Regions from separate parts of the Leuconostoc sp. XM4 genome, predicted to be linked through region 1. Evidence: predicted binding sites of a transcription regulator. Region 1 holds the regulator's gene; each other region holds the start of a gene.

Region 1 (8,129 bases):
AACGTTCAATGACAGTTTGGTCAACAATCGTGGTATCTTGAATTAAGGTAGGATCTACATGAGGTACAGTAGTGACTGCTAAGGCCTCTTCAATTTGAAGCGGACGCTTTTCTTTTGTGGCGGCATCAATTCGATCAAAGTCGTAGAATCGATAAGTTGTATCAGAACTCTGTTGTATCTCAAGAGCAATAATACCAGCCCCTAAAGCGTGAAATGTACCAGAAGCGACATAAAAGAAATCTCCCTTCTGCACTGGAATTGTGCGTAATAACTTGTCCCATTCTTTTTGATCAACCATCTTTTTAAGTTCATCTCGTGTTTTCGCATGATGACCATAATATATTTTAGAACCTGGCTTTGCATCTAAAATATACCAACTTTCTGTTTTGCCAAATTTTTCGTGAGACTGTTTATCATTCGGATGAACCTGAATTGATAGATTTTCATGGGCATCCAAAATTTTCACTAATAGTGGAAATGCTTCATCACGTCCATGACCACCAAACAATTCTGGATGATCTTGCCAAACTCGACTCAATCCTTGACCTGCTAATTTCCCGTTAATTACAGTAGATTGTCCATTGCTATGGGCAGCAATTGTCCAAGCCTCCCCAGTGTGATCACTCGGGATTTTATAATTAAAGTCTTCCAAGGCGTTTCCACCCCACATCTTTTCATGTAACTCTGCTTGTAAATGTAATATTGTCATAATGTAATCGCTTTCATTTTTATTCAAAAAAATTTTATTTTAGGTTAAATCCTTTATCTTTAGCATACTGCGTCAATAATGGTGTTGTTTTTCGTTCACGAGTTAACATTCGGGCATTGTTTTCTGTCCAAGAACGTTCAATACCTCGATTCGCATAGTATTCAACCATCACTTTATTATACGCGGAAACTGCCTCTTCTAGCTGTACTTGATTATAGCGATCTTTCATCAAAAATCCGCTTTCACCAAGTTTTGGCTTAATACCAGGATTATCCGCCGGATGACCAATTGAAAAGCCCATCACTGCTTTCACATAGCGTGGCAAGTTGAGATGCTCTTCGTAAATTTCAAAGGCCCCTAATGCACCAGCCATGGTCACACTACCTAATCCCAGCGATTCAGCAGCGACTTGAGCCCGTCCAAGAGCAATGCCGGCACTCACAATACCACCTTCAAGTAATGCATAGCTCTGTATGTTCTCTTCTGCCTGGCGGCGCTGCTCATTGTTTAAGCCTATTAAATCTTTATTGTAGTCAACTGTTACAACAAAGTATCTTGCCGCAGTTTCAATATATTTCATGCCTACCTTAGTGGTAATATCAGCTTTTATATCTTGTGATGTAATTTCTATAAAAGTTACTGGTTGGTAATTATTCATATTAGGCCCAGCAGTTGCCGCACGAATAATTTCTGAAACCTGTTGATCAGAGACCATTTCATCTGTAAAGGAACGTATGGACATATGTTGATTAAGCACATCTAAGGTTGGGTTAGACATAGTAAAATCCTTTCATGAAACCAAATAATATTCATAACTAGATAGTACCATAAAATTATGATAAAATAATAAAATATTAATTGGAGAAATTTATGCAATTCGGGAAGTTTCGATTAGGATTACGTACATTAAAGACTGCTCTAGCCGTTATGCTAATCATCACGTCATTTTATTTTTTTAATCGTCCGCCTTTTGTTGCGTGTTTAGCGGCAGTTTTTGCACTGCGAGAAAGTTGGGATAAAACGCTCAACTTTGCCAAAGTGCGGTTGATTTCTAACACAGTCGGTGGTGCTTTTGCGCTATTTTATTTCATTGTTCACCAACAAACACATCAAGCTGCCTGGGTTTCCATGATTCTTTTACCTCTACTTGTTATTGTTGTAATTGTTTTATTAGATGGCTTCAACTACAATAGTGGTGTTATTGGGGCAATGGCTGCCCTATTAATGATTTCATTAAACATTCCAGCTGGTGCAACCATAGTTTATGTCATTGATCGTATCATTGATACTTTCATCGGCGTGGTCATAGCAATCGCGATTAACCGATTCTGGTCACCAAAAAAAGCGACGTGAGCCGCTTTTTTAAATACCTAAATATTGCTCAATTGTCTTCAAAACGCCATCGTTTGTGTTCACATCGACGGCTTTTTTAGTTACTCTTTGTTGCATAAACGGCTCCGCATTAGGCATCACGAACCCATTTTCGTATTTAGTCAGCATCTCTAAATCATTGCCATTATCGCCAAACACCATTACTTCACTATCTAAAACATTGTAGTAATCTTGCAAAACTTGTAGTCCGGCTGCCTTATCCACACCTTTTCCTAAAACATCAACAGAGCCAAATCCTGACCCAGTTGCATGCAATTCATTGCCAAAAATATTTCTCAGCGCAGACACATGTTGATGCACTTCATTATTTGGCCACACAAAAGTAATACCCAAAATGTGATCATCAACTTGCATTAATTTTTCAACTTGCTTGACGTTGGGATAAAATTGAAAAACCATTTCCGCGACTTGACCTGTCGCATGGTTAGACACATATGTTCCTTTATCACCTGTCATGATAATAATGTTTTCCGCTGACTCCGGATTTTTAGCATTCCAGTCAATGACCTTTTCTAATTGATTAGCTGACAAATGTACTGAATACAATTGTTGTTCAAATGTTGATACAACTGCACCATTGGAACCAACAAAATCCATTTCAAAGCCATTATTAATTGTTGGGGCAAACAATTGTTGTAGATTTTTAACTTGACGCCCTGAAGCCGCAACAAAACGCATATCGCGTGTCTCCATAACTGATAAAACGCGTTCAAATCTAGCTTGACTATATTCATCATTTGCCGTTAAAAACGTGCCATCCATGTCCGACGCAATTAATTTAATTGACATTACTTGTCTCCTACTCGTAAATACTATCTTTCAATTGTACCAAAAAAGCGCCGTTAAGCGCTAATTTCATTCAAATTGTTTAAGATATTCTTGATAACCAGATTCATCAATTACCCAATCTAGTTCACCAATGTACTCAGCATGGGGATCATGGTAAGCAAATTCATGCTTAAATTTGTATAATCCATCTGAATTATCAAATTCACCAATGCCACCAAAATCGTACTCAACTTTGCCTAATTCAAGTCCCCATTTGAGCATTTCGTATTGGATAGCAGCAGGCGCATTATGCTTTCCAAATTCACGATATGAACCAGCGTACATGTACCAAATCTCATCGCCATAAGAGAATCCAAGGCCACTGGCAATAACTTGATCTTCATAATGCGCTAGATAAACACGGAATAATCCCGTACCAGCCCATAATTTTTGCATTCGTAAGAAATAGTCAATTGGTCGATGGGTAATGCCATGGCTCTTCGCCATCGACACATATGTATCAAACAATGCGCGAATGTCTTCTTCACTATCACCACTTGTAACAGTAACCCCGTCACGAAAAGCACGACGAATATCATTTCTGACTTTCGGCTTAAAATGAAGCATTAACTCATCTTCATTTGTAATGGGCTTAGCCCCTTCACCGCGACCATCATAGTACAAAACAACATTCTTACGTGGTTGAATGTTCCCATGCATATGCTTAACTTGTTTATTTCTTGTTTTAAATCCAGCATCAAGATACTTTTGATTTAATGCATCAGAATATGACACCTCAGGATCCATACGTACCAAAAATACATTATCTGGCAAAGCCGTCAATGCTTCATTAATCATTGACTTAATCAAGTCAATGTCCTCAACATCAGCTACTGGCCCTCGGCCAACATAAGCTAATAGTTTTCCTGGTACTGCTTCGACGGTTAAAATAGACATAGCGGCATCAATTTTTCCGTCAGTTTCGTGGTAAACATAAATGTGTCCCCAGTTAGATTTCAACTCTCCCCACAATGGATCTTGTGTTACTTGTCCACGGGGATTTTCACGAACGAATTGCTGATAATCAGTTACTTTTTTGGAATCATCTAAATTTAAAATAGTCATGTGAAATTATAGTCCTGTCGTAATTGAGCCGTAGTTTTCGATGAAATAAACTAACGTCTGTAATTCATTTGTTAAGTCAACGTTTTGCACACGAACACCAGTTGGAACAGTCACACGTACTGGTGTAAAGTTCAAAATACCTTTGACACCCGTTTCGACTAACTGGTTGGTAATTTCTTGTGCAACACCTTGTGGAACCGTTAGAATGGCAATATTGATACGTTGTGCTGTTATTTGCTCTTGTAACTCTTCCATTGAATAAATTGGTACACCTGACAAAATTGTGCCTGTACGCTTTTCGTCTGCATCAAATGCTGCTGCAATACGCATATTTGATGATTGATGGAAATTAAAGTTTAATAAAGCTTGTCCAAGATTACCAGCACCGATTAAAGCCACATTAATTAAGCTGTCTTGGTCCAATACATTGGCGAAAAAATCTAAAAGCGCTTTGACATCATAACCGTAGCCACGCTTACCTAGCGCACCAAAATATGAAAAATCTCGACGAATTGTTGCCGCATCGAACTTAATAGCTTCACTCAACTCTGAGGAAGAAATTCGTTCCTTGCCAGCATCATGTAAAAATGTTAGATAACGAAAATATATAGGTAGCCGCTTAGCAGTTGCACGCGGTATTTTAGGTTGTTGAGTCATAATTATCTCCATTAATTAAACTTGTGAACTTTTGCATAACTAGTATACCATATATAAAAAAGGTTTTACCAAAAGATAGTGATGTTTTCACAATGATGTCAGGATTGTAACAATTCAAAATCCAATCCCGGATCCGTGTTTAAATCTAAATCAGCAAAAATATTTTTCTTGTAATTCCAATAACCCGCAGCACCAATCATTGCTGCATTATCCCCTGTATACTGCATCGGAACAGGGATAAATTCTGTCTTTGGAAAATCGTTTAATAGCATAGTCAATTCTTCACGTAATTGAGAATTTGCGGCGACACCACCAGCTAATACAAAACTTTTAACAGGAAAATTTTCTAATGCTCGTTTTGTCCGACCAATTAATGCATCAACAACAGCATTTTGAAAGCTAGTCGCCAAATCATTCTGATTGATTGTTTCCTCTTTTTGATTGGCGTGATGTACATAATTAATTACCGCACTCTTCAAACCAGAAAAACTAAAATCATAGTTATCTTCATGTGCCATGGCAGTTGGAAATTTAATGGTTGGTTGGCCTCTATGAGCCATCTCATCAATTGTCTTCCCAGCAGGATACGGCAAATTTAATAGCCGCCCAACTTTATCAAAGCTTTCCCCAGCTGCATCATCACGTGTTTCGCCAATGACTTCAAATTGGTTTTCTTCACGCATCAATACAAGTTCAGTATGTCCACCAGAAACCATTAATGCCATCGCTGGATATTTAATTGGCTTGTTAAAATTTGCCGCCGCAATATGACCTGCTAAGTGATTAACTGGAATAACTGGCAAACCATGCGCCAGAGCAAATGTTTTCGCCCCCATTAAACCAACTAATAAAGAGCCGACTAGTCCCGGCCCATATGTCACAGCAACCGCATCAAGCGCTTTGGGTTCTACATGAGCCGTGTTTAAAGCATCATTTAGTACCCGAGTAATCCATTCAATATGATGTCTACTGGCCACTTCAGGAACAATACCACCAAAGCGTTGATGTGAATTAATTTGGGTAGCCACACTGTTGCTTAGCACAATGTGACCGTCTTCAACAATGGCGACACTTGTTTCATCCGCACTTGATTCAAAGGAAATTATTTTAGTCAATTTTTTTCTCCATCATAATTGCATCATCACCATTTCTATAATATTTTTCACGACGATAATACTCTGTAAATCCCAGCTTTCTATATAATGCTTGGGCGCCACCATTTTGTGCAGATACTTCAAGCAAAAATCGAGTAACTTGCTTCATATTAAAAATATGTTTAAAAATGTTCTGTGCCACACCTTGTTTTTGATAATCAGGATGTACTGCAACACTAACAATTTCAGCTTCATCAAGTATTGTTGTGACACCAACAAAGCCACCATCCCCGATAAAATAAGCTGTCCTGGGACTAGCTAAATCATGTTCAAAAACGCTTTTGGGCCAAGGGGATGATCCAAAAGCAGCATCGGCTATATGCCATATCAAGTCAATATCTTCAGTTGTTGCTCGTCGAATCATCAAAGTGTAATGCCATTGATACCGCATCTTCGCGATTATCGAGGTAATATCCTTTCTTAATACCTGTTTGCTTATAGCCCAGTCGTTCATACAATGCCAGTGCGCCCAGGTTGGACACTCTGGCCTCCAGAGTCATTGATGACACACCTGTTTTTTTAGTAAACAATTTTAACTCTTGCATGAGTATCGTGCCTAAGCCGCTATTTTGCCATACCGGTAGGACAGCTATATTAGTAATGTGCATGTCATGAATGTCAGTGCGCAAAGCAGCACCAGCAAAACCAACAATTTGACCACGCCGTTCAATGACTAAATACAGTCGGACATGCGGACGTGACAGTTCACTCACAAAATCACGTAAAAGCCATGGTGCTGAACCATTATAAACTGCTTCTTCAATTTTTATTAGCATATCGATGTCTGACATCGTAGCTCGCCTTAATAAAAATGTTGTCCCTTGGACATCAACGACTTTTTCGGTATATTTTGGCAAACTATTTAATAAATGCTTTGATTTTCTAAATTTCAAAAACATAGTTTTCTGGTTTATCCTCACCAGGATGAGCAGCAATCCAGTTCAGCTCTGCTTGCGTTTTGCGTAGATAATTTGGATTAAAATCCTGAATATTCTCTGTAGGTGTTTCTTGCAATCCAAGTGTTACAAGACCCACCCCATCCGGTAAACTCTCTTCTGGTGACAAAATTTTTGCGCGCTCACCAAAAAGCGTTTGCATTTCATCGCTAAATTCTGAGGTGTCACCCAGAAAAGTAATTGGTTCGTCCTTTGCTTCCAAAAAAGCAAATAAATTTGTAATTGGCTGATGAGATTCAGTAAATATACTCACACCATTTTGATATACACCAGCAAAAACGTTTCTATTGCGGGCGTTAAATAATGGTACCACTAGCCCGTCAGCTTTAACTTGTTCCGCTAAAATTGCTAAGCTAGATACACCACATAATTCAGCACCCAAGGTATCGGCTAAAACTTTTGCCACTGTGACACCAATTCTTAATCCCGTAAACGATCCTGGCCCTTGAGCCACAACAACACGATCAATATCTTGTAGTGTCCAATTTTCAGCAGCCACAATATCTCGAATGGCTGGTAGCAACTGAATGGAATGGTTACGTGCTACATTGGTAGTGAAAACGTTTTTTACGCTATTATGTTCTGCCAAACTCACTGTTAGTGGTTGGTTACTTGTATCAAATGCTAAAATCTTCATAAGTTTAATTTTATCACAAATAATAAAACTTGAATGAGAATTGTTATATTTATTCGTAATCATAAAAACCGTTATAGAGCACAAAAAAAAACGCCAATGGCGCTTTTTCTAAATATTACTTTGTTGCTTCCTTAACTAACTCAATCACTTCGTCATTCGTTTCAACGTCCAATGCTTTTTCAGCCAACACTTTCATGTCAGCTGTATTGAGCTTTTTCATCAAGGAACGAGTTTGCAAAACAGATGGTGCACTCATTGAAAACTCATCTAATCCCATACCCACTAATAGTGGTACTGCCACAGGATCACCAGCCATCTCACCACACATTGCGACAAACTTGCCCTCTTTGTGTGCAGCTGAAATCACAGTATTAATTAATCGTAAGATAGACGGATTATATGGTTGATACAAATACGCCACACGATCATTTCCACGATCCGCAGCCATTGTATAGGCAATCAAATCATTCGTACCAATGGAGAAGAAATCAACTTCTTTGGCAAATTTATCGGCTAAAATTGCTGCAGCTGGAATTTCTATCATAATGCCCAACTTAACTTCACCCGTAGCCACACCCGCTTTTTCAAGCTTTTCACGTTCTTCAAGGTAAATTTTTTTAGCAGCACGGAATTCGCTTAATGTTGCAATCATTGGGAACATAATCCATAAGTTGCCAAACGCAGATGCCCGTATCAATGCACGTAATTGCGTGCGAAAAATATCAGTCTGA
Region 2 (8,129 bases), 380 kb from region 1:
TACAATTAACTGGGCTAACTTCCGAGTATTACTAACCAAATTTTTCTGCTCTGTCATTTGCTTCTTCCCAAATACTATCATCTGGCCCTAATGGAATAATTCGAGGCAGATCCTCTTGCGGTGTATGATCAACCTCATAAAAACGTTGACGCATTGATTCAAAATTAGTATTGTCGCCAAATGCAGGGATGGCATACAAATCCTTAGCGTAGTTCCACAAATTAGGATAATCAACTAAACGTTTTTTATTAACAAAATACTTTTGATAAAACACTAAGTCAAATCGTGACAGCGTGACATATAAATTAATATCTACTAATGTTATTTGGTCACCGAATAAGTAGCGTTGGTTGGCTAGGCGCTCCTCTAGCCAATCTAATCGATTAAATACTTTGTCATACCATTTTTTATAATCTGCTTGAGAACGTCCATGACCCGCCTCATTAACCGCATAATTGATGTCCATCAATATGATGTCACTCAACGCATCAATATCTGAACGCAAGTTCTTAGGATATAAGTCCGGTGCAGTTTCTGGTACATATTCTTGCCAGGCTAAGGCAAATTCTTTGATTAAATTATTATAATCATTGTTAACAACCTTACCGGTTTGAGTGTCAACGAGTGCTGGTACCGTCGTTCTTTTATCGTATGAAGGATCAGCTAACCGGTAAGCTTCCCCAAGTGAATGAATCCCTAATACTGGATCAACATCCCCATCATCTAACGTAAAGAACCAGTCTCCAACTACCCCAGCTGGTCTCAAAGGATCAACGATGCCATTAGAAATCACTTGATCTAAACCTAATAAATCAATACCAATGGCAATACGATTAGCCCAAGGGCAATGACGAGACCAAATCAAGCGATAACGGTTAGGTGTAACAGGAAGCGTACCGTCTGTAAAACGGGCTTTAAATTGGGGGCCTTGATAGGCTGAAAACTTTTCTCGTTCATTAAAATTGGACTTGTCTTTACCGTTGTCATATTCTTTTTGCTTTTGATGCGCTCGCGGATTAGCAACCTTTGATTGTGAAAAATCAATCGGACACGCCTGTAGTGTATCCGTTACCTCAATGTTTTCTAGTTCTTTTTGTAGTGTTTGATCACTCATGCTGTTTCTCCTCAAATCTTTCTTTCGTCTATATTTTTTAAGTATTTTAAATCATCATCTTTATATATCACCTTAACTAGGCTGTTTTCAGCTCTATTATGACCACCCCCTTTATTTCAGACCACAAAAAAGCAACCCAGCTAAAAATAGCCAGATTGCGGGACGAAAATCGTGTTACCACTCGCATTCAATAATCTATCACTAAATTATTCTCTTTAAGTTCTGTTTTTTAACAAAACTCTGTGCTATATCGGGCACACCCGGAATGAATTTACATACTTGCTCACCCATTCTATGACTCCAAGACCATTTTCAACTTATTCGTAACACCAACTTTCACCAATTCGTCGGCTCTCTTTCAGTTACTCTTTAAATTTACTTATCTTTTCTTTGTCTTTAAAACTGCAGTTACTTCTTTAAAGTTAAAATTGATAATTACGACTTAGTCGTAGACGATATAGGCTTGCTATCCGATATCAATATTGTTTCAAAGCCCACATCAATAAAAGCTGGAAAAATAGTTAAATCAATCCATGGAAACTTCTTTAATACAGTCAAAACATCATACAATTTATTGGTCATTACTTATTCTCCATTCATTTTATTCATCAACAAAAAAGTCCCATAATCTTTGCATTATCTACAAAGATTATGGGACGAAAAACTCGTGTTACCACCCAAATTCTATAAAGTATCACTACTTTATACTTGACAGGTACATCAAAAGAGAGATACCTTAACGCGATAACGGGCGCACCCGAGCGGTATTCACGAACATGCTTATACCACTAACGACTCCAAGACCATTTTCAATTCATTCGTAATACTAACTTTCACCAAATGTTAGCTCTCTTTGATTACCCCTAAAATTTACTTATCTTTTCTTTGTCTCATTTATTTGTAATAACCTTACACTATTTATAATTATTTTGCAACCATTTATTTTTATTCTCATTGTTTTTTAATTACAAGTATTTTATTTCACAATTTTGGTAATATCCATAATTAATCGAACATATTCCCGAAATCAAATGAATTGACAAACGATCCCAATGGCTGTATTATTAACAGTTGTTAAATGATTCACATAAGGGAGAAACACTATGGTTACACTAAATAAACCAGTTGCATCACTAAAGGAGATCATTACTAAAAGTATTTTCTACGGATTTATTGCAGGGATGATTTCAGGAATGGTTAAAATCGGTTGGGAAAATATTTTGCCACCACGTACACTAGCTCGTAATGCCACTAACCCACCACAACATATGGCTGAACAGCTTGGCATTCCATCTAAACTAGTTCATTCATTCTTTTACTACTCTCAAGATCAAAAAGTATTTTGGTTCACATTGATTCTACACTTCTCATTTGCCATTGCGTTTGCAATACTATACGTATTTGTATCTCAATATTGGTCTAAAGTAGCTTTGTGGCAAGGTGCTGCTTATGGTATATTCCTTTGGATTCTTTGGCATATCATTATCATGCCTGCATTTGGAACAATTCCAGCTCCATGGAATCAACCTTTAGATGAACATATTTCTGAGTTCTTTGGGCATATTGTTTGGGCATGGTCGATCGCAGTGACGGTCTACTTCTTAATTGCTAAGGATAAGAATGGTCATTTAGAAAACGTATAATTCTACTTATTAAATAAAAAGAGACGCAACCTTTCGAGTTGCGTTTCTTTTTATTTGTAGCCTAATATTACCTTATTCACAAACTAATTAAAATTTAGGCTCACCAAGTGCATGTTGTGCCGCTAGGTTCAATAGACTCCATTGTCGGTCAAATCCTGGTTGGAAGAAAAAGTCAGCTTCAGCCAAATCTTCCAAACGAAGTCCGTGTTCGATCGCTAGCGCAATAACATTACCTTGAGCCGTTATATCATAAGTCGATAGCACCGCACCGCCTAAAATACGATGTGTCTGCGGATCATAGCCCAACTCGACATAAACTTCAGTGTTCCCATTTTCTCGAGGAACGTAGTCGGGCCGTAAGGTATCTTGGTAGAAGGAGCTCTTCAAAGTAACACCTGATTTTTGGGCCGTTGTGGTATTTAATCCAGCCGTTGCAAAATGGTAATCGAACACACTTAACGCTGACGAGCCAACGACCCCTTTGAAAGGAACTGAGGGCTGATTTTCAAATAAATGTGCGATTATATAACGGACTTCACGCCGTACAACGGTTGCTAGTGCAATTGGTAATTTAGTTTGGGCAGGGATTGAATACGATAGAACCGCATCTCCCACAGCATAAACATCTGGTAAATTCGTCCGTAAATATTCATCCGTTTTAATCCAGCCTCGATCGTCTAAATCAATCACATCTTTCAACCAATTTGTATTTGGCTTAACCCCAGCGGCTTGAATAACTAAATCACTCGGGTACTTTCCCTCATCTGTTTTTACTGCCGTTACTTGACTAGTTCCTTCATAACTTTCGATGCGAACGCCAGTAACCACTTTTACACCTTTATCAGCTAATTCCTTTTCAAGAACAGCTGTTAATTCAGCATCTAAATAATTTCCCAAAGGGCGGTCAATCATATCAATTAAAGTAACATTTTTCCCGGCCTTAACACTAGCTTCCGCTGCCTCAACGCCAATGTAACCCGCACCAACAATTGTGATATTTTTAACATCGGGATTTTCTAACTTGGCCTTTATACTTGTTGCCCAATCTTTACCACGCATGAGGTAGACATTTTCTAAATCAGTCCCTGGAACAGGTAGACTATTTGGTGTCACGCCTGAACTTAATATCAGCTTATCATAGCTATATTTCTCAGTACTACCGGTAGTAACGTCTTTGACAGAAACTGTTCTATCATCAGCATCAATTGCCAGTACCTCGTGGTTACTGTAAATTTCTGCGCCCAGCTGTTCCATATCTTCAGGACGGAAATTACGAACATCATTAACATCAGTAACACTATTTTCCAAATATAATTCCATGCCGCAAGACATGAATGAAATAAAATCACCGGCTTCAAACAACTTGATGTCAAGGTTCTTGTATTTACGAGTTAGTTCTAGAATAGCTTGATGTCCCCCATGAGATGCACCAACTATAATAATCTTTGTTTTTGACATTCCTAATTCCTCCTTAATATTGTTATCCTTTTCCTACCTACCATGCTAGAACAATTCTAAACAGAAAGCAATCGTTTTGATTTTTTGACAAAAAAGAACAGCTATATCAAATAGCTGCTCTAAACTTGCTTGTTCTTAAATAAAGTCATCACTTTTATCTACAGGTAGCTGATAAAGATGTTAATTGAAAATCATAAATTTTGAAATAAGATAATTTACAATTACCGATAACACTTGTATCAAAATAATTGCTAGAAAACTATTTAGTTCCGTACTATTTGAAGCGAATTGGTTTACTATTGGTAATGAAAAAGGAAATAGCTTAAAGTTTACTTGATTAAGAAAGAAAATATGAATAAAAATATTGCTATATTTTTCGATCATAACGTAGGTTAAAAAGAAGTCAATTCCGGCCACAAATAACCGTCCCCAAAGGAATCTGACGAACTGAACGAACACGCTTTTTGTTTGTTTGGTTGTAAAAACAAACAGTTTATTAACAACAAATGCGAATATAATGGTCAGTGTCTGCGAGATTAGGACAGGCAGCATTGTGTCATCAAATATTTTCATGGAAATGAGTCGAACGATTAAATATACTATGGTCGTTGCCACACCCCAGAAAATATACTTCATTTTTTCAGAAAGTAAATATTTACGCAAAACGATTTGTCTCCATTCAAATCCAAAGAGTACTTTGATTACTATTGAACAATATCATTATCAATTGTATTATCCTTGAAAATCACTTCATGGCATAGTCATCAACTTTACGTAGCTTTTCTACGAATAGCCCTGTTTCAGTTTCAATTTGAAATAAAGGTCGTTGCTTCACTTCGGTAAATATTTTGCCAATATAAATACCAACAATCGATATTGCTACCAAGTTAATGCCTCCCAATAACCAAATGGAAATCATCAAAGATGACCAACCTGCTTCTGTGTTTCCAATCATTTTTTCAAATATTGTGTAAACAATTTCAATACTGGCGATGCTGATGACAAGAATGCCTAAATTAAATAATAAACGAATCGGTTGAACACTGAAACTGGTAATGCCATCAATAGCAAAACTCAACATCTTTTTTAATGGATATTTTGATGTACCTGCCTGACGTTCACCACGTTCATAGAAAACTTTATCTGACTGAAAGCCAACTAGCGGTACCATAGCGCGTAGAAAAACATTTCGCTCAGGTAGTCGCAGTAATGCTAGCACGGCAACACGACTCATTAATCTAAAGTCGGCGTGATTTGGTACCATTTCAACACCTAAGAATGATAAAATTTTGTAAAAGGTTAGTGCCGTATTACGTTTGAACCATGTATCGGTTTTTCTACTGGATCTGACCCCATATACGATTTCGTTGCCCGCTTTATATTTAAGCACCATTTTTTGAATAATATCTGGATTATCTTGCAAGTCAGCATCTAGTGTTATAACAATGTCCGCTAATTTAATACTCTCTGACATTCCTGCTAATAATGCTGATTGGTGGCCAAAATTGCGAGATAACTTGACACCAATTAAATCAGAATTTAATTGTTCTTTTTCTTGAATAAATTCCCATGTATTGTCTACAGAGCCATCGTCCACAACCATAATAAAACTATCGTCGCTAATGAGATTTTTTTGAATCAAAGTCGCTTTAATCGTATTCAATTTCGACAAAGTTGTAGGCAAAACTTCCTGCTCATTATAGGCTGGTAAAATCAACCCAAGTCTTGGTGTTGTAAATCTTGTCAGCATATTTAAAGTATTCTCCTTTCTTATTCGTATATATTTGATAGATCATATAGCGTTGTACTTTGTGATTGTCCACCCATTTGTTGCGTTGGGGAACTTTGATTTGACGTACTAGAACTATATGTGACCTTAGTACCATTCTTTTTAACCCAAGTTAGTATTTTACTAATTTGACCACTTGAAGTTTTACTATTATTACCCATAACGAAGTATTTAAGTTGTCCCGACTTGACTAGCTTCTTAAACTCGGATAGAGACATCGTTGGATCAGTACCGTTATAACCACCTATAGCCATAACTGCTTTGCCTGATTTGATAATATATCCAGATGCTGAATTAGAATCTGTTGTAGCAAATAAGTATTTAGCATTGCCTTGATGCTTCTTAGTGTAGCTCAATAATTGATTATTGACTTCCCCGCCCATATCACTGCTTCCGGTTTGACTTAGCAGGGAAGGACTAGCGGCTGGTATTGCTGCAGAATTGTGCGACAATGTTGGTGTTAACGACCACCAGCCTGCCATTAGTAAGATACTAATGGCCGACAAGACAATTTTTATTTTGTTATTGATTTGTCTAGGCAATAACCACCAGATAGATAAGCCAATTGCTACAATAATCAAGATAATGCTGATAATTTGATAATATGACCATACATAGTACGCTTGCAGTAGAAGCGTTGTTAATACGGCAACACTGACTACTATTCGTGCGATCATTGATTCTTTATTGCTTTGAGCAGACATTTTCACAACCGCCGCTACGCCAATTGCTGTCAGTGCAGCAATCGCAGGGGCTAGCATAATTGTGTAATACGGGTGAAAGAAGCTAGCAACTGAGAAAAATCCATAGACTGGAACGAACCAGCCCGCCCAGAGCAGAACCTCAGATTGTTCCTCAGAAACATGGTACCATTTAGCACCACGTTTTCTAAATCCAAACCAACCAGCAATAAGTCCAAGAATTGCAAGTGGCAGATACCAACCAATTTGTGAACCCAAATCTGATTGGAAAAGCCTAAATGGTCCAGCTGATCCAATAGCAAATGCACTGTTACCGCCACCCTGGCCACCTTGTGCTTGTCTGGTCATTTTTCCTGACTGACCAGGTGCTTTGCCTTTAGCCTGGTTTTCGTTTTTATTTGTAGATTGGTTTGGTGGCGTGCCAGTTGGCGCTTTACCACCGTTTTGTTGTCCGGTCGGTGCCTGTCCGGTCATTTTACCAGTTGGCGCTGACCCGCTCGGCTTTTTACCACTCGGAGCACCGTTATTTTTTTGAGTTCCTGTTGATTTTTTGGTACTTCCCATGCCAGGGAAAGCACCGCCAGTTCCTGTTGATTGTCCTAACAATCTTTCGGTACCGTTATATCCAAATGCTAGCTCCATTAATGAATTCGTTTGTGAGCTACCAATATATGGTCGACTAGATTGGTCAACAGAATCAACTGCCAACGGGTAGGCTACTGTAAAAATCGATAAGGAAGCCATACCAACAACTAACCAAGCAATTTTCTTTTTCCACGGTAGTTTGATTGCTACCCAATAATAAACAAGCATTGCTGGTAAAATCATGAAGGCTTGTAACATTTTGATGTTAAAGCCCACACCAATCAAACCAAAACTGACAATGACTAGCCAAATATTTTTCTTAGCGACTGCTTTTTGTAAAATATATACAGCTAAAAGCAAGAAAAATACCAGTATAGCATCCATATTATTTGTGCGACTATTAGCAACAACCGTTGGCGTTAATGTTAAAATCAAGGACCCAATTCGTCCGGCCCATAAACCAAACTTTGGTGCTAATAATTTATACATTAAGTAAACAGATCCTATACCCGACAAAACACTTGGTAAAACAACCGACCAGCCATGTACACCAAATATTTTAGCTGATATGGCCATTAGCCATAATGCAACTGGCGGTTTGTCAACAGTAATAAATCCTGCTGGATCAAAAGCGCCGTACCAAAAATTCGACCAACTTTTTGTCATCGAGGTAATAGCCGCCGTATAGTAGCTATTAGCACTACCAGCATCCCATATACCCCAACCATACAAAAAGGCACTTAGTATTAAAATACCGACTAAATACCAATCTGTTTTTTGCATTCTTTTTAATTGCAAAACTGCTACCTCCTTATTCAGATAAATTTATTGTAAGAGTG
Region 3 (8,129 bases), 140 kb from region 1:
TAGTTGCTTTTAAAAAGCCGACAGACACTCACATAGAGTCCGTATCGGCTTTTTTAATTACATTCGGTCAAGTTTAACCGTCGCATATCTGGAAACACCTGCTCATCTATTACACGGGTGCACAGAAATTGTTAACTCTTGATTGTTATTCCGCTTCTTCTTTATAGCTTAATGCGGCAACGTTTAATTCTTTATCTCCTAGTCCCTTTGTAAAGCTAGTTTCGTGGGAAACAATAATCACGTTTCCTGGGAATTTGTCGATAGCTGCACGCAAAGCATTTTTTGTGCCTTCATCCAAGTGGTTTGTCGGTTCATCTAAAATCAAGAAATTACTTGGTTTCATTTCCATAATGGCCAACTTAACTTTGGTCTGTTCCCCACCAGAAAGCTGCTTCATTGGTTTTTGCGCATTTTCAGCGTTAATACCAGCAGCAGCTAACCGAGTACGTAAAGCTTTCGGCTCCAATTTAGGGAAACGATCTTGCATTTCTTGCAGTGGTGTTTTTTGATCATTGTCCCATTCTAAATCTTGATCAAAGTAATTCACAACTGCTGATGGTGAAAACTCTGCTTCACCACCAAGTGCTGGAATAACACCCAAAACAGATTTAATTAGTGTAGACTTACCAGCACCGTTGAAACCTTTGAAGACAACCTTTTGACCCGATGTCATCGAAAAGGTCACCGGCTCCAAAACAGGTGTTACATAACCAACAGAAAGTTCATTCACTGTTAGTGCGTTTGCAGACTGAGAGTTAACATAGGGAAAATTAAACTTAGCTTGCAATGCCTCTGACGGTGGATCAACTCGATCCATTCTTGCCAACATTTTTTCACGTGACTTGGCTTGTTTTGATGTTGACGCACGTGCCTTGTTTTTGGCAATGAATTTTTGCGCTTTCTCAATTTCACCTTGTTGCTTTTCATATTGACGTAACTGTTGCTCAGCTCGCTCGTCTTTTTGACGCATTGCCTTTTTAAATGAGCCACGGAACTTAGTAATTTTACCAAACGATAGGTCAATTATTGCATTGGTTACCTTATCCAGGAAGTCAAAATCATGCGAAATAATCATCGCTGACCCTTCAAAAGACTGTAGGAAATCTTCAAGCCATTCAATATGGGCCACATCTAGATAGTTTGTTGGTTCATCTAAGATAATAACGTCGTCATTTTCTAACAATAACTTAGCCAGAATGACTTTGGCACGTTGGCCACCAGACATTGATTCTAGTGCCCGAGTGCGCCCAATGGCTTCCAATCCCAATCCAGAAATCACGCGCTCAATTTTGGTGTCCACGTCATAAAATCCGGCAGCGTCTAGCTCTTCTTGCATGCGTCCGGCGCGTTCTAACAATTTGTCAGATAAGCTCTCTGCATATTCATTGTACAGTTCCGTAATACGGTCTTGTTTGTCATACAAATCTTGATAAGCCGTATGCAAAAAATCAACCAGCGTCATTCCCTCAGGAATTTCTGCATACTGGTCTAGATAGCCGACCTTTAAGCCTTTTTGCCATTCGATTTTACCAGAGAGAGGTAGTTCTTGACCGGTAATGATCTTGATAAGTGTTGACTTACCAGCACCATTTTGGCCAACAATGCCCATGTGTTCTCCAGCCTGTAATTCAAATGCTGCATCTTCGTATAAAGTTTTTTCTGCGTAGGCCATTGAAAGGCCTGAAATTTCTAATAATGCCATAACTATAAGTCTACCATACTTTAAAGCAACATTGAGTATGTACGAGGTATTTTTTGCGTTTCCCCCGATAAAACAGCGTCTCGTGTTTTTTCGATAACTTCTTTGGAATATTTCACTTTATCTTTTTGGTCAGTAATTTCGTAAACAGTAAGAACCGAATGAGCTAATTGATAGCCTTCTTCCACACTTCCTTGCATCATCATTAATAAACCCTTTCCAAATTTCAAACGAATTCGCTCACCAGTCCAATCTAATATAAACTGGTCAGCATCGCTCAATATTTGTTCCGATAAGGTTAACATTTCAGCTGCACCTTTAAGATCTACAAAAAGCAGTCCATTAAAGGCTGTATAAGCAATATCTACTAATCGCTTTTTTTCTGTACGTAACTGTGTATAAAATTTTGCTCGTTTGATAGCTAAACGGCTTAAAATTAACAGGTCACTTGGAGACATACCAAAATAAAACAAAGTAAAAATATCTAATTCAATTTGTCCCCACGTTTCGGCTTGCTTTAAAAAATTAACTGCTGGTCTGACGTGTTTTTTCACAATATCAATGTCATATATTTGTAAATTCTCTTCTTCGGCAAGTGCGCCCTGTATCATTAAACCAAAATCACGTATAAAGCGTGCACTGATACCGCCACGACCTTGACGCATATCATTTGTAGCTTTCAAAATCATTGCTCCTAATTGTTTCTTTTCTTGTGGTTTCCCGGATTGAACACCCATTTCACGGAGCAACATATAAATATAATTATTGTTGGTTTCTCCACCAAGAAACAAGAATTCATCATGACTAACACCCATATCTGATAATAATTTATCTAGCCGATCCGCTGAAATACGAGTATGCCCTTTTTCAAATTTTCCAATCAGTGATCGAGATATGCTAGGCTGTTCTAAGTCAACTATTTTTAAACCCTTATCTTCTCGTAAACGTTTAAAAGTCGCACCATAATTCATTTTCATTACCCTCATTATTTAAAAAATAGAATATATTCTCTTTTTGTTGTCAAACTGACTTTACCATGTATGCTATATTTATTCAATTTATCATTAAAAAAAGGAGTTCTTATATGCGCGTTGCCAAAAATAATACAGCATTTCGAGTAATGATTACATCACAGTTCGTTAATAACTTAGGAAGCAGCTTTTTCAATATTGTTTTTTTAGTTTATGCTGCAACACTGCCAAACAAAACACTTAGTGTTACATTAGTTGCATTTACAGAAATACTACCAACACTATTCTCCATTATTGTTGGAAACTTTGCTGATAAAACGAAGCATCACCTTCGGTCTTGGCGTATTGCTCGCCTCTCTCAATCAATAATTTTTTTGATTATTACTGTGATATTGATTTTCTTTGACGGTCAATTTTGGAGTTTTTTGATACTGTTATTATTAGTCTTTGTTTCTTCGGTAGTCGGATCTTATAGTAATTTACTAATGAAACCAGTTTCTAGATTTATTTTAAGCGATTCTGATCTGCAAGAAGCAATGAGCTTGGAGCAAACTGTCAGTGTTGCCGTCAACTTAATTGGTGGTTTTTCCGGCGTCGCTTTACTTGGCATTTTGCATCAAAATTACGCTGGATTTAGTCTTATCAATGCTGGGATGTTTGTTATTGCTTGGTCCATTATGGCGCTTAATCATCGTCAATTTTTGGAAGCCGAACAACATATTGAAGCAGAAACAAAGCCAAATACCAATACATCAATTTTTTCAGATTTAAAATCAACTTTTATTTATGTTTACAAGGATCATTTGTTTTTTCAAATTTTACTACTCGCTACCGCCATTAATTTTGTCGGCACCTCTTTTAATGGTGTTTTCAACCTGACCTTATTACATAACAAATCGTTATTAATTGGTAACTTTGGGACGACCGTAGCTATTTTTGGTGCAATAAGTTCAATTGGCCTATTAACTGGATCTTTGATTACCAATGATTTTTTCAAGAAACTAACAACAAAACAATTAATTGGCATTTCTGGTATTGGTATTGTGTTAATTGCTGCTGTACCCCTTTTTTATCCAAATGGTGTTTTATGGATGCTAATCATTTTTTTATTTTCATACATTGAAGCTAAAATCAATCCAAAATTAGGGGCAATCTTAATGAAACGAATCGATCATAATCGCTTGGCTGGTGTTTCTGGTCTAATTAATACATTCGTTATGTCGGCCACGCCACTTGGTCAAATTATTTTTCTCGGCACCGCAAACATCTATTCACCAAATATTTCTTGGTTCTTCATGGTATTTGTCGCATCACTGATTACCATTTATACAATCTTAACTCGCCAACAAGATATGGAACTGGTTGAAAAAACCAGAGAATCCGCTATACTATAATTATTATGAAACCACGTAAACTAAACATCAAAACTATTCCAGCTGCTGACATCAACCGTGCTTATCGCTTTTGGCGTGATGTATTTGATTTGCCGCAATCTGGTCACCAAAGTGGTCGGCACCTTGTAATTGATGGCGAAGATATTGTGTTTGTCACCGGAAAACCAACTGACCGCCTAGAAATGCTCGTTCGTGATCACCAAGCCGATTTGGTAAAACACTTACGAAACAATTTCATCCCAATTATTGGCGAGCCAGAAAAAAGATTCGGAAACAAAATTGCCTTATCAATACATGATTCCGAGGATAATTTAATTGTTTTAGAAGCCAATGCTTAAGATCAAAATAAAAAGCGTAAACAGCTATTATAGTTGTTTACGCTTTTTTACTATTAAAGTGTTGTAAAATCAATGACCTTACGACCAGTAATTGAACCAGCTTTCATTTCATCAATAATTTCATTCATATCTTGGAAGGCAACTGTCTCAACAATTGGCTTAACTTTTCCTTCAGCACCAAATTGGAAAGCTTCCTTTAGGTCTGCACGTGTTCCAACTAATGAACCGCGAACTTCAATACCATCAAGGACTGTTTTAGCAATATTCAAAGCCATATCACCTTGTGGCAAAGCAACGGCTACAAGCTTGCCCATTGGACGAAGTACATTCACAGCCTGGGAGAATGCAGCATCGTTAACAGCTGTCACTTGGGCATTGTGAACGCCGCCAGTTAATTCATTCACCTTAGCCACAACATCTTCCTTCTTACGATTAACTAGTACTTCCGCTCCATTAGCTTTTGCGGCTGCTAATTTATCATCGTTTCCATCAATAACTGCAACGTGAGCACCGAAAACACTGTGTGCATATTGAACAGCCAAATTACCTAGACCACCAGCACCGTGAACTGACACCCACTCACCAGGCTTAGTTTCACCGACTTTCAAGGCTTTATACATTGTAACACCAGCACAAGTAATTGATGTCGCTTCAACAGGGTCTAAACCTTCTGGTACTTTAACCGCATACTTAGCATTTACAACAACTTGTTGTGACATTGCGCCATCAATTGTGTAACCAGAATTACGCACCTTACGGCAGAACGTTTCGTTTCCTGAGACACAGTAATCACAAACGCCACAAGCGTCATAGAACCAGGCAATTGAAACACGGTCACCGACTTTAAGGTAATCGCTAGCACCTTCACCTAATTTAGACACGCGTCCAACACCTTCATGTCCAATAACTCGACCAAAATTACCGTTACGTTCACCGATCTTGTTAGGGTCACCGAAATCGCCGTTTGCACAGTGCAAATCAGTGTGACAAAGGCCAACGTATTCAACATCAACCAATGCATCTCCAAATGCTAACGCACGTGGCTGCCAATCCTCGATCAAATCAACATAACCATCATTTACGTTACGAACAACTGCTGCTTTCATTTTTAACCTCTTTCTTGTATGTGAACTTATTTACAATTAATTTTACCGCTTTTTGTCATATTTGTAAAGTATTATTTACTACGCATCTCCTTCCATTAGTGACTCGTTTCACATAAATACCCAAAAGAAAAAGAACATTATCATTAAATGTTCCTTTTAATTTTATTGAATTATTGGTCAGTATTTAATTTTTTAAATCCAGGAATTGTTAACATAAAAATTAAACTAATGACGTACATTAACGATAAACTCAGCATCACGGCTGCCACACTATAATTGTCCATAATCCAACCAATCACAACTGATGAAAAGGCACCAATAGCACGGCCAGATCCCATCAAGGTATTGGCTGCAGTTGCTCGAATTTCCGAAGGATACAATTGACTAATAACTGCGCCAAATCCACCATACATGCCGTTAGAGAAAAATCCAACTAATGCACCTAAAATTGTTAATGTCCACATATTATATGCAAATGTAAAGACATAAATCATAAGCGCTGAAGCTACTAAGAATATAGCAAACGCGCGTCGGGGACCTATGGTGTCTAGAATCGTACCAAAAGTAAGCATACCAACCGCCATACCAATAATAATAGGTATCATACCAAGATTGACGTATCCTGCTGTAATTGTTTCTGTGATACCCAATTGCTTCCGCATAATTGTTGGCAACCAGTTCATCAAACCGTAATAGCCCGACGTTTGAATAGTCAACATCACAATTAACACAAAAGAAGTATAAGCGCGTTTGGGGGTATTGGCAATCGTTTTAAAACTAAATTTCTTTTTACCAGTCTTGTAGTCAGCTTGCAGTTGCTCAAATTCAGGTGTTTCTTTTAAGTGTCGTCTCACAATGTATACAACGATTAGTGGCAAAAATCCTAACATGAACAAACCACGCCAACCAAAGGAAGGCATAATTAATGTTGCTAAAATTGCCGCGAGTATGGCACCCACTTGTCCGCCAATTGCAGTAATAGAGCTCATACGGCCTACACGACTAGCTCTAAAGCTCTCAGCAATCAATGCCATACTTACACCATACTCACCACCAGTTCCCATCCCCAGAAGGAAACGAGCTGCATAAATCGTGTGCGTGTTATCCAAAAATGCCAAGATAACTGTCGCAAAGGTCACGAGCATAATAGTATAAGACAATACTTTAACACGCCCGATACGGTCAGCTAAAATACCAAACAAGAGACTTCCTAATAGTGCTCCCCAGTTTGACATTGCTGCAATAATTCCACCCTGTGCACCAGTAATGTGTAGCTCGGCAATCATAGGCGCCAATGCGAAAGATAGGAACGTTGCGTCCATATGATCCAAAGTAAACCCTAGGGTTGTTGATCCAAGAACCACCTTTTGTTCGCTGGTCATTTGAGCACCAGTCTCTACCTGATCTTGCTGCATTACGTTTTCGGACTGACTAATTGTCATATATTGTTTTCCTCCAAAATGTCTGCTCACTGGCAAACGTTATTTTGTCCGTTAATTATTAAACCATATATACAGTAATTAATCAATCAAACGTTTAACAATTTTTAAATTATTGTACAAAAAAAGCGCTCTCGCGCTATTTTTAAAATTACTTTTCTGAAATTGAAGCGATTCCAGGCAATTCCTTACCTTCAAGGTATTCAAGTGAAGCACCACCACCAGTTGAAATGTGGGTCAACTTGTCGGCAACACCCAATTGTTGTACCGCAGCAGTTGAATCACCACCACCAACGATTGTTGTACCACCATTTTCAGTCACTTTAACCAATTCTTCACCAATTGCCAAAGTACCCTTTGCAAAATTAGACATTTCGAACACACCCATAGGTCCGTTCCAAACAACAGTCTTTGCATCAGACAATGTGTCTTGCAACAACTTAACAGACTTAGGACCAATATCTAGACCCATGTAGCCGTCAGGGATACCAGCTTCAGCATCAACAACTTCAGTCTTTGCATCATTTGAAAATGCGTCAGCAGCAATTGAATCAATTGGCAAAACCAACTTGTCGCCAGCTTCTGCCATCAATTCCTTAGCCAATTCAACTTTATCAGCTTCAAACAATGAATTACCAATCTTGTTACCCTTAGCAGCATCGAATGTATAGGCCATTCCACCACCAACGATAACCTTATCAGCCTTGTTCAATAATGACTTTACGATTTCAATTTTATCAGAAACCTTTGCACCACCAATAATAGCAACGAAAGGACGAACTGGGTTCGCAACAGCATCACCCAAGAACTTGATTTCTTTTTCCATCAAGAAGCCAGCAGCTGCTTGTGAAACATTTGAAGCAATACCTACGTTTGAAGCGTGGGCACGGTGAGCTGTACCAAAGGCATCGTTGATGAACAAATCATCACCCAATGATGCCCAATACTTGCCCAATTCAGGATTGTTCTTTGATTCATTTTTGACCACTTCGCCATCAACAACGTCTTCAAAACGTGTGTTTTCAACCATCAAAACTTCACCATCTTGCAAAGCGTTGATTGCTGATTCTAATTCTTCACCGCGAGTTTGTGGCACGAACTTAACGTCCTTACCCAATAATTCACCCAAGCGTGCGGCAACTGGTGCTAATGACAATTCTTTCTTATCGTCTTCAGACTTAA
Region 4 (8,129 bases), 420 kb from region 1:
CTAGCATTTTTTTCGTGTTAGCAATGAATGTTTGTGCGGTGCATCAGTCACATTCACCACTATATAAGGTGAACACTCCACTCGGAGGTTCTATAGCATGGAAAATACAACACGAACGTGGGTTTTCCCAAAACTAGATACGCGCCAATTCGTTTTATTGGCGATGTTGATGGCACTTCACATGGTGCTGAGCAGGCTGACAGTCGGCACTAATGTACTTCAAGTAAGCTTTGCATTCGTAACGATGTCTCTGATTGCTAAATGGTATGGTCCATTGTGGTCTATGTTAATTGCGGCAATATTAGACGTTATCGGCGCAACAATTATTAATCCTGGTGCATTCTTTGTGGGATTCACTTTTACAGCAATGATTAGTGCGTTAATTTATTCACTGGCTTATTTCAAGCATGACAAAACAAGCTGGTGGCGAGTAAGTGTTGCTGTGGGGTTGGTATTATTAATTGCTAATATTGGTTTAAATTCCATTTGGTTGGTTATGATGTATCATACAGCACACGATTGGCCTTCATTTTTAGCCTTTATTACACCACGTGTCATTAAGAATTTAATTATGTTTCCCATTCAAGTGGGTATTTCGTATTTTCTTTTAAATAATCAGGTTATTAGTCACACCACAAAAAAGATTTTTAGTTAAACAGCTTCGGCTGTTTTTTTGAAAGCAGAGGTTTTAATATGGTAAATGAATTTCCACAAGTTTTAACAATAGCAGGTTCTGATTCAGATGGATCAGCAGGGATGCAGGCAGACTTGCATACATTTTTCATTAGAAAAACATACGGTATGAGTGTGTTAGTTGCTGCTGTGGCTGGTAACTCATACGGTATTCATGCTGCGGAAACATTACCGCTACACTTTGTTGACAAACAGTTTGAGGTTCTTGCTGACGATTTTAAAGTTCGCGCTAGTAAGACAGGCATGTTATCAGATGCTAGCTTAATTGAAGCAGTGGTAAAAGCTTATAAACAGTTTGACTTTGGTCCTTTAGTAGTTGATCCGGTAATAACAACAAAACATGGTGCTCAATTGTTAGAGGCAGCGGCCTTTGAGGCACTAAAAGAAAAACTTCTACCACTGGCAACAGTTGCAACACCGAACTTTTTTGAGGCACAATTGCTAACTGGACGTACTATTGATAATGAACAGCAACAGACAGCTGCTGCAAAAGATATTCAATCTCTGGGCGTTCAAAATGTTATTGTCAAAGGATGGCATAATCAAGATAAACAAAATGAGGTTGCTGACTATGTTCTTCTCGCGGATGGCTCTGATTTTTGGTTAAGGCACCCGTATTTTGATACTACACACATCAATGGTACTGGGGACACTTTAAGCGCTGCTATTGCTGCTGAAATTGCTAAGGGGAAAGACGTTGCAACAGCTATTCGCATTGCCCACGATGTGACGGCAACAGCGATTGAACATGAAATTGCTGTTGGACATAAGTTTGGACCAATTAATCACTGGGCAGCTCAAGACTATAATAAAAAAGAAGACAAATAGTTTGTCTTCTTTTTTATTATGATGCACCGGTGATATCACCATGAACAAGTCGTTTGAAAATATGACGATCCGCCCAAGCGATATTACGTCCCTGTAAAAGGAAGGACATGACAGTGCCAATACCGAGCGCCACGATTTGATGGCTAATGATGAGACAAATAATCGAAATACCAATTGCAACAGCGAAATTACTCATTTGAGCTTTACTAGCATTGCCACGGAAATAATCAAAGCGTAAGATATTCGTCAGGTCATCTAAGGGGTGAAGAATCCAATTAACACGCTGGTATATGGAAATAGCCACGCCAATTGTCCAAATACCAAACAAGTCAAGAGGAATACGCCACCACCAACTAAGTTGACGAATGCCCAGCGAGACAAAGTAATTGGCGAATACGCCAACTAAAATACTAAACGCCATACCGAAGAAAATATTGCCGAGTAATCGTAACCAATTGATACGCATGGCTAACCACATATTTAAGAATGCCACAGAAACAGCTGTAATAGCTAAAAAGATACTAATTTGCCAGCCAGTGGTGTTAGATAAGTTAGCGGCGCTTGCAGTCCATGGGGCCGAACCCATGGCGCTAGCCACACTTAATCCATTACCAAATGAGTTAATGATTAAAGAGATAAAAAAGAAACTAATTTTTTGTTTATATCCCAGTTGATAAAATTGACCATCTATATAGTACATTGTGTAATTTTTTCCTTAGTTGATTATCTTCTTATTATAGCATTAAGAAAGGTGCTTAAAGATAGTTTACAAAATCACAATTAAGGTATAGAATATATGCATTAGAAAATTGTGAGGAAAAAAACAATGTCAGAAAATAAAGTCGCTTTGGTAACTGGAGCTGGTCAAGGAATTGGACAGGCAATCGCAGAACGATTGTCAAAAGATGGGTTTAAGGTTGCCTTAGTTGGACGTCATATTGAAAAAGTACAAAAAGTAGCTGATGAAATTAATGAAAATGGTGGTGAAGCCATTGCTATTAAGGCTGATGTGGCTAAACGTGATGAAGTTTTTGCAGCCGTCAAAGAAACGAAAGAAAAGTTCAATGGTTTTGATGTGATTGTTAACAATGCGGGTGTTGCGCCTACGACACCAATCATGTCAGTAACGGAAGATGATATGAACTGGACATGGGGCATTAATGTTAATGGTATTGTCTGGGGAACACAAGCTGCGACAGAAGCCTTCAAGGAATTTGGTCATGGTGGCAAAATCATTAATGCAACATCGCAAGCTGGTGTGCAAGGAAATGCTAATTTGACTGCCTATGGATCAACAAAATTTGCCATTCGCGGTATTACACAAACAACAGCTAAAGAGTTAGCAGAATTTGGTATTACAGTAAATGCATTTGCGCCTGGAATTGTGAAAACACCGATGATGGAAGATATTGCTCATGAAGTAAGCGTGAACGCTGGTAAAGACGACGAATGGGGAATGGCACAATTTTCAGAAGGAATTACCTTAGGACGACTAAGTGAACCGGAAGATATAGCAAATGTGGTTTCCTTCTTGTCTAGCTCAGATTCAAACTATGTGACAGGCCAAACATTAATTGTTGATGGGGGTATGGTATTTAGTTAAATTCAATATATAACTTTAAAGGCATCTCAATTTCTTTAATTGAGGTGTTTTTTTGTGCACTAATCTAAATATGTGATTTATTGTACAATATATATATTATTATGTTAGCGCTAACAAAAGCTTTTAAATAAGGGTTTAAGAAACATATTCAAAAAAGGTTGCTTTTTAAAAAAGAATGATATATACTTATATTGTTAATAAATGAGCAAGTAAAGGAGCAAAGATTATGGCAGAAGCAATTGCAAAGAAACCCGCAAAAAAGGTTTTGACCCCTGAAGAAAAAGCGGAATTACAAACACAAGCTGAGAAGATGACTGAGGTATTGATTGAAAAATCACAAAAGGCATTGTCTGAATTTTCAACATTTTCGCAAGAACAAGTTGATAAAATTGTTGCAGCTATGGCCTTGGCAGGTTCTGAGAATTCACTTCTGTTAGCCCATGCTGCTCACGACGAGACTGGACGTGGGGTTGTGGAAGATAAGGATACGAAAAATCGTTTCGCCTCAGAATCAGTTTATAACGCTATTAAGTTTGATAAGACTGTGGGTGTTATTAGTGAAGACAAGATTCAAGGTAAGGTAGAATTAGCAGCCCCACTTGGTATTTTGGCTGGAATCGTCCCAACGACAAATCCAACGTCGACAACTATTTTCAAATCAATGTTGACAGCAAAGACACGTAACACAATTATCTTTGCTTTCCATCCCCAGGCTCAAAAAGCATCGGTTCTTGCTGCAAAAATTGTTTATGATGCTGCTGTTAAAGCAGGCGCACCGGAAAACTTTATCCAATGGATTGAAAAGCCTTCACTTTATGCAACAAGTGCGCTGATACAAAATCCTCACATTGCTTCAATTCTAGCTACTGGTGGGCCATCAATGGTTAATGCAGCTTTGAAGTCAGGAAATCCATCCATGGGTGTCGGTGCTGGAAACGGTGCAGTTTATATTGATGCAACTGTTGACACAGATCGTGCCGTGTCCGATTTGTTGTTATCAAAGCGTTTCGATAATGGCATGATTTGTGCCACAGAAAACTCAGCCGTTATTCAAGCACCAATCTATGACGAAATTTTAACTAAGTTACAAGAACAAGGTGCATACCTTGTTCCTAAGAAAGACTACAAGAAAATTGCTGATTATGTCTTTAAGCCTAATGCAGAGGGATTTGGTATTGCTGGTCCTGTTGCTGGTATGTCAGGACGTTGGATTGCTGAGCAAGCAGGCGTAAAGATTCCTGATGGTAAAGATGTACTTTTGTTCGAATTAGATCAGAAGAACATAGGTGAAGCGTTATCTTCTGAAAAGTTATCGCCATTACTTTCAATTTATAAAGTTGAGAAGCGTGAAGAAGCTATTGAGACTGTTCAATCCTTGTTAAACTATCAAGGCGCAGGGCACAACGCAGCAATTCAAATTGGTTCACAAGATGATCCATTCATTAAAGAGTATGCTGACGCTATTGGTGCATCACGTATTTTGGTTAACCAACCTGACTCAATCGGTGGCGTTGGGGATATTTATACAGATGCTATGCGTCCATCGTTGACACTTGGTACCGGATCATGGGGGAAGAATTCATTGTCTCATAACTTATCAACATACGACTTACTTAATATTAAGACCGTGGCTCGCCGCCGTAATCGTCCTCAATGGGTTCGTTTACCTAAGGAAGTTTACTACGAAGCCAATGCCATTACTTACTTACAAGACTTGCCTACTATAAACCGTGCATTTATTGTCGCTGATCCTGGTATGGTTCAGTTCGGATTTGTTGGCAGAGTACTAGGTCAACTTGAGTTACGTCAAGAACAGGTTGAAACAAATATCTATGGTTCAGTTAAGCCTGACCCAACTTTGTCACAAGCTGTTGAAATTGCTCGCCAAATGGCAGACTTCAAACCAGATACAGTTATTTTACTTGGCGGTGGTTCGGCACTTGACGCTGGTAAAATTGGTCGGTTCTTGTACGAATACTCGACACGCCATGAAGGAATTTTAGAAGATGACGAGGCGATTAAAGATCTATTCTTAGAACTACAACAAAAGTTTATGGATATTCGTAAGCGAATCGTTAAGTTTTACCACGCACGTTTGACACAAATGGTTGCGATTCCAACAACTTCAGGTACTGGATCAGAAGTCACACCATTTGCCGTTATTACAGATGATGAAACACATGTAAAGTATCCACTAGCCGATTATGAATTGACACCGGAAGTTGCTATTGTTGATCCAGAATTTGTTATGACCGTACCACAACACACGGTATCTTGGTCAGGATTAGATGCTTTGTCACATGCTTTGGAATCGTATGTCTCAGTGATGGCTTCTGAATTCACACGTCCTTGGGCATTACAAGCTATTAAGTTGATTTTTGATAACTTAACAAATTCATACAATTATGATCCTAAACACCCAACTAAGGAAGGTCAGAATGCACGCACAAAGATGCACTATGCGTCAACATTGGCTGGTATGTCATTTGCGAATGCCTTCTTGGGACTTAACCACTCACTAGCACACAAAACTGGTGGAGAATTCGGACTACCTCACGGTATGGCAATCGCTATTGCAATGCCACATGTGATTAAGTTTAATGCGGTAACAGGAAATGTAAAGCGCACACCATACCCACGATACGAAACCTATACAGCACAAAAAGATTATGCTGATATTGCACGTTACTTAGGTTTGAAAGGTGAAACAGATGCTGAATTGGTCGATGTATTGATTGCAGAAATCAAGAAGTTGGCTGCATCAGTGGGTGTCAATCAAACACTATCTGGCAACGGTGTTTCAAAGCATGACTTTGATACAAAGTTAGAAAAGATGATTGACTTAGTTTACAATGACCAATGCACGCCGGGAAACCCTCGCCAACCAAGCTTGGCAGAAATTCGTCAATTGTTGAAAGATCAGTTTTAAAAAAAGAGACCTTACAATTAAGTAAGGTCTTTTTATTTTTGACGTTTTGTTAATTTAACAACGCCCTCCCAACGGGCAGTTTGAGGGAACATGTCAATACTTTGAATGTAATCAACTTGGTAGGCTTTTGATAAATCAACCAAATCACGAGCCAAAGTTGAGGCGTTACATGAAATGTACACAAACTTTTCAGGTTGTGTGCGCAAAATTTCTCGACGCAGTGCAGTGTCTAAACCTGTGCGTGGTGGATCAACAACTAATGCATCAGCTATCCATCCTTCTGATTGCCATTTAGGAAACAGTTTTTCAGCCGTACCCACTTCATAGTGAGCATTATTAATATGATTTAAAGTAGCATTTTGATTAGCATCATCAACTGCTTCGGGGATAATTTCCATACCACGAACTTCGCCAGCCTTGTCAGCTAAGGACAGACCAATTGTACCTACACCAGCATATGCATCGACTAGTTTATCAGCGTGCGTCAAATCAAGTGCTGCCAAGGCTTGGTTATAAACTACGGACATTTGCGTATGATTTAACTGCATGAAAGCACGTGGTGATAATTGGAATGTTTTCCCGAGAACCTTTTCTTCGATGTAGTCCTTACCCCAAAGCTTAAGTGTCTCTTCGCCCCAAACGAGGCTAGTACGACCAGGATTATAATTTTGAAAAATACCAGTAACTTCTGGTAGGGCCTGATTGATTGCTTCAATCAGTGCGGTATCTCCTGGGAATCCATCTGTGTTTGTGATAAATGTTAGTTGAACTTCGCTGGTTGTCTGAGATACACGAGCAACAATAGTTTTTACCGTACCTCGATTTTTATCTTCATTGTAGATTGAGACAGATAATTTATCGAGTAACTCACGAACGGTACGCATGACTTTCATCGTGGCTGGGGTTTGTGTATGTACAACCGGTAAATCAACCAAATCATGGCTACCACGTTTATACATACCGACACTCAGTTTATCGCCAATTTTTCGAACAGGGAATTGGGCTTTGTTACGGTATTCATACGGATGATCCATGCCGATTGTGTCACGTATGTCATAATTAGACCAGCCCTTCGGTTGGAATTTTTCAAGCGATTGAACGAGTACATCTTTTTTGAAGCGTAATTGTGCTGGATAATTCATATGCTCCAATTCAAATCCACCAACACTATCTGCGAATTCATCAAGCGGTTTCACTCTATCCGGAGATTTCTCACGTATTTTCAAGACTTTAGCGGCGATATATTTTGGTTCTACTTCAGTAACCTTTACAACAGCCACTTCATCAGGTAAAGCGCCAGGTACAAATACAATCTTACGTTTAAAGTAGCCAATTCCTTCACCGTTAATACCGAGGCGCTTGATTGTTAACGGGAAGTTTTGGCCAACACGTACGTTGACACCTTCACTCGTGTTGCCTCTTGGTGCGCCAGACTTACGGGGGTCAAAGTTTTTACCATAATATGGTTTTTTACCGTTATTGTTGCGACTTTTTTGATAAGGCCGCTTGTTTTGTTCTGTCATATTCATCTTTCTGCATTGCAATGCCCAAGGTTCATTATTATGTAACCATCATAACATGATAGCATGAAAAGTCAGGAGATGGGGACTACGAATGTTTGATAAGTGTGATAATAGAGTCGATAAATGTTTTGAAATAGTAGTAGTATCCAACTTAAAGCCAACACAAAGGCAACAATCTCGAAGGTTGTTAGAGACAGATAACCTACCCATTGAAATAAAATCATACTGGTTACTAGGATTGCACAGATGATATAGGATGTTGCTTCGAATTCACGCGGTGCATTTGGTAGTAGCCAGCGGTTGCCCAACATCATAATTAAAATAAAGTAGATTAAAAAATTGGCCATTTGGTCATGCAAAATATGAAGACGTCCAGCGTTGTTTGGAAACAGACCGACACCAGCTAATGACAAAGCCGATAAATTTAGCAATATGCGCAACGTAATGAGCCGTCGGTTGTGACGCAGAATTTTTTGTAAAGGAACGAATAGATAGTCTACTAACGCCAACCAGATTAACCCAGCTAGAATCAAAGTTGCGTTAAACTGCCAAG

The links. The regulator Rex, encoded in region 1, represses fermentation and respiration genes when NADH is low (regulators of the CRP and FNR family bind a similar motif). The targets are predictions, from matches to a motif close to TTGTGAANTANTTCACAA.
Region 2: RHP64_RS00510 (YagU family protein) is a predicted target of Rex. The motif match lies at 2,186-2,203, and genes of this name have one in related genera.
Region 3: adhP (alcohol dehydrogenase AdhP) is a predicted target of Rex. The motif match lies at 5,527-5,544, and genes of this name have one in related genera.
Region 4: RHP64_RS00690 ((S)-acetoin forming diacetyl reductase) is a predicted target of Rex. The motif match lies at 2,284-2,301, and genes of this name have one in related genera.

What each region holds. Positions count from the first base shown of each region.
Region 1 is NZ_CP134507.1:1,735,507-1,743,635, forward strand. It holds gene RHP64_RS08785 (type I phosphomannose isomerase catalytic subunit) at 1-709, opposite strand, end outside; gene RHP64_RS08790 (nitroreductase family protein) at 744-1,487, opposite strand; gene RHP64_RS08795 (FUSC family protein) at 1,580-2,062, shown strand; gene RHP64_RS08800 (HAD-IIB family hydrolase) at 2,072-2,890, opposite strand; gene RHP64_RS08805 (lipid II:glycine glycyltransferase FemX) at 2,957-3,994, opposite strand; gene RHP64_RS08810 (redox-sensing transcriptional repressor Rex) at 4,001-4,651, opposite strand; gene tsaD (tRNA (adenosine(37)-N6)-threonylcarbamoyltransferase complex transferase subunit TsaD) at 4,750-5,766, opposite strand; gene rimI (ribosomal protein S18-alanine N-acetyltransferase) at 5,759-6,169, opposite strand; gene rimI (ribosomal protein S18-alanine N-acetyltransferase) at 6,147-6,704, opposite strand; gene tsaB (tRNA (adenosine(37)-N6)-threonylcarbamoyltransferase complex dimerization subunit type 1 TsaB) at 6,688-7,398, opposite strand; gene ptsP (phosphoenolpyruvate--protein phosphotransferase) at 7,514-8,129, opposite strand, start outside.
Region 2 is NZ_CP134507.1:83,693-91,821, reverse strand. It holds gene RHP64_RS00525 (MmgE/PrpD family protein) at 1-57, opposite strand, end outside; gene RHP64_RS00520 (glutathione S-transferase C-terminal domain-containing protein) at 32-1,114, opposite strand; gene RHP64_RS00515 (hypothetical protein) at 1,550-1,696, opposite strand; T-box leader at 1,764-2,009, opposite strand; gene RHP64_RS00510 (YagU family protein) at 2,218-2,757, shown strand; gene RHP64_RS00505 (FAD-dependent oxidoreductase) at 2,845-4,215, opposite strand; gene RHP64_RS00500 (GtrA family protein) at 4,396-4,851, opposite strand; gene RHP64_RS00495 (glycosyltransferase family 2 protein) at 4,961-5,965, opposite strand; gene RHP64_RS00490 (ArnT family glycosyltransferase) at 5,986-8,088, opposite strand.
Region 3 is NZ_CP134507.1:1,878,542-1,886,670, forward strand. It holds gene RHP64_RS09515 (ABC-F family ATP-binding cassette domain-containing protein) at 146-1,702, opposite strand; gene RHP64_RS09520 (helix-turn-helix domain-containing protein) at 1,723-2,676, opposite strand; gene RHP64_RS09525 (MFS transporter) at 2,784-4,064, shown strand; gene RHP64_RS09530 (lactoylglutathione lyase) at 4,070-4,402, shown strand; gene adhP (alcohol dehydrogenase AdhP) at 4,456-5,508, opposite strand; gene RHP64_RS09540 (MFS transporter) at 5,679-6,950, opposite strand; gene RHP64_RS09545 (phosphoglycerate kinase) at 7,099-8,129, opposite strand, start outside.
Region 4 is NZ_CP134507.1:120,859-128,987, forward strand. It holds THF riboswitch at 1-61, shown strand, start outside; gene RHP64_RS00675 (folate family ECF transporter S component) at 98-655, shown strand; gene thiD (bifunctional hydroxymethylpyrimidine kinase/phosphomethylpyrimidine kinase) at 694-1,521, shown strand; gene RHP64_RS00685 (DUF6198 family protein) at 1,538-2,221, opposite strand; gene RHP64_RS00690 ((S)-acetoin forming diacetyl reductase) at 2,348-3,124, shown strand; gene adhE (bifunctional acetaldehyde-CoA/alcohol dehydrogenase) at 3,351-6,053, shown strand; gene rlmD (23S rRNA (uracil(1939)-C(5))-methyltransferase RlmD) at 6,086-7,576, opposite strand; gene RHP64_RS00705 (AbrB/MazE/SpoVT family DNA-binding domain-containing protein) at 7,648-8,129, opposite strand, start outside.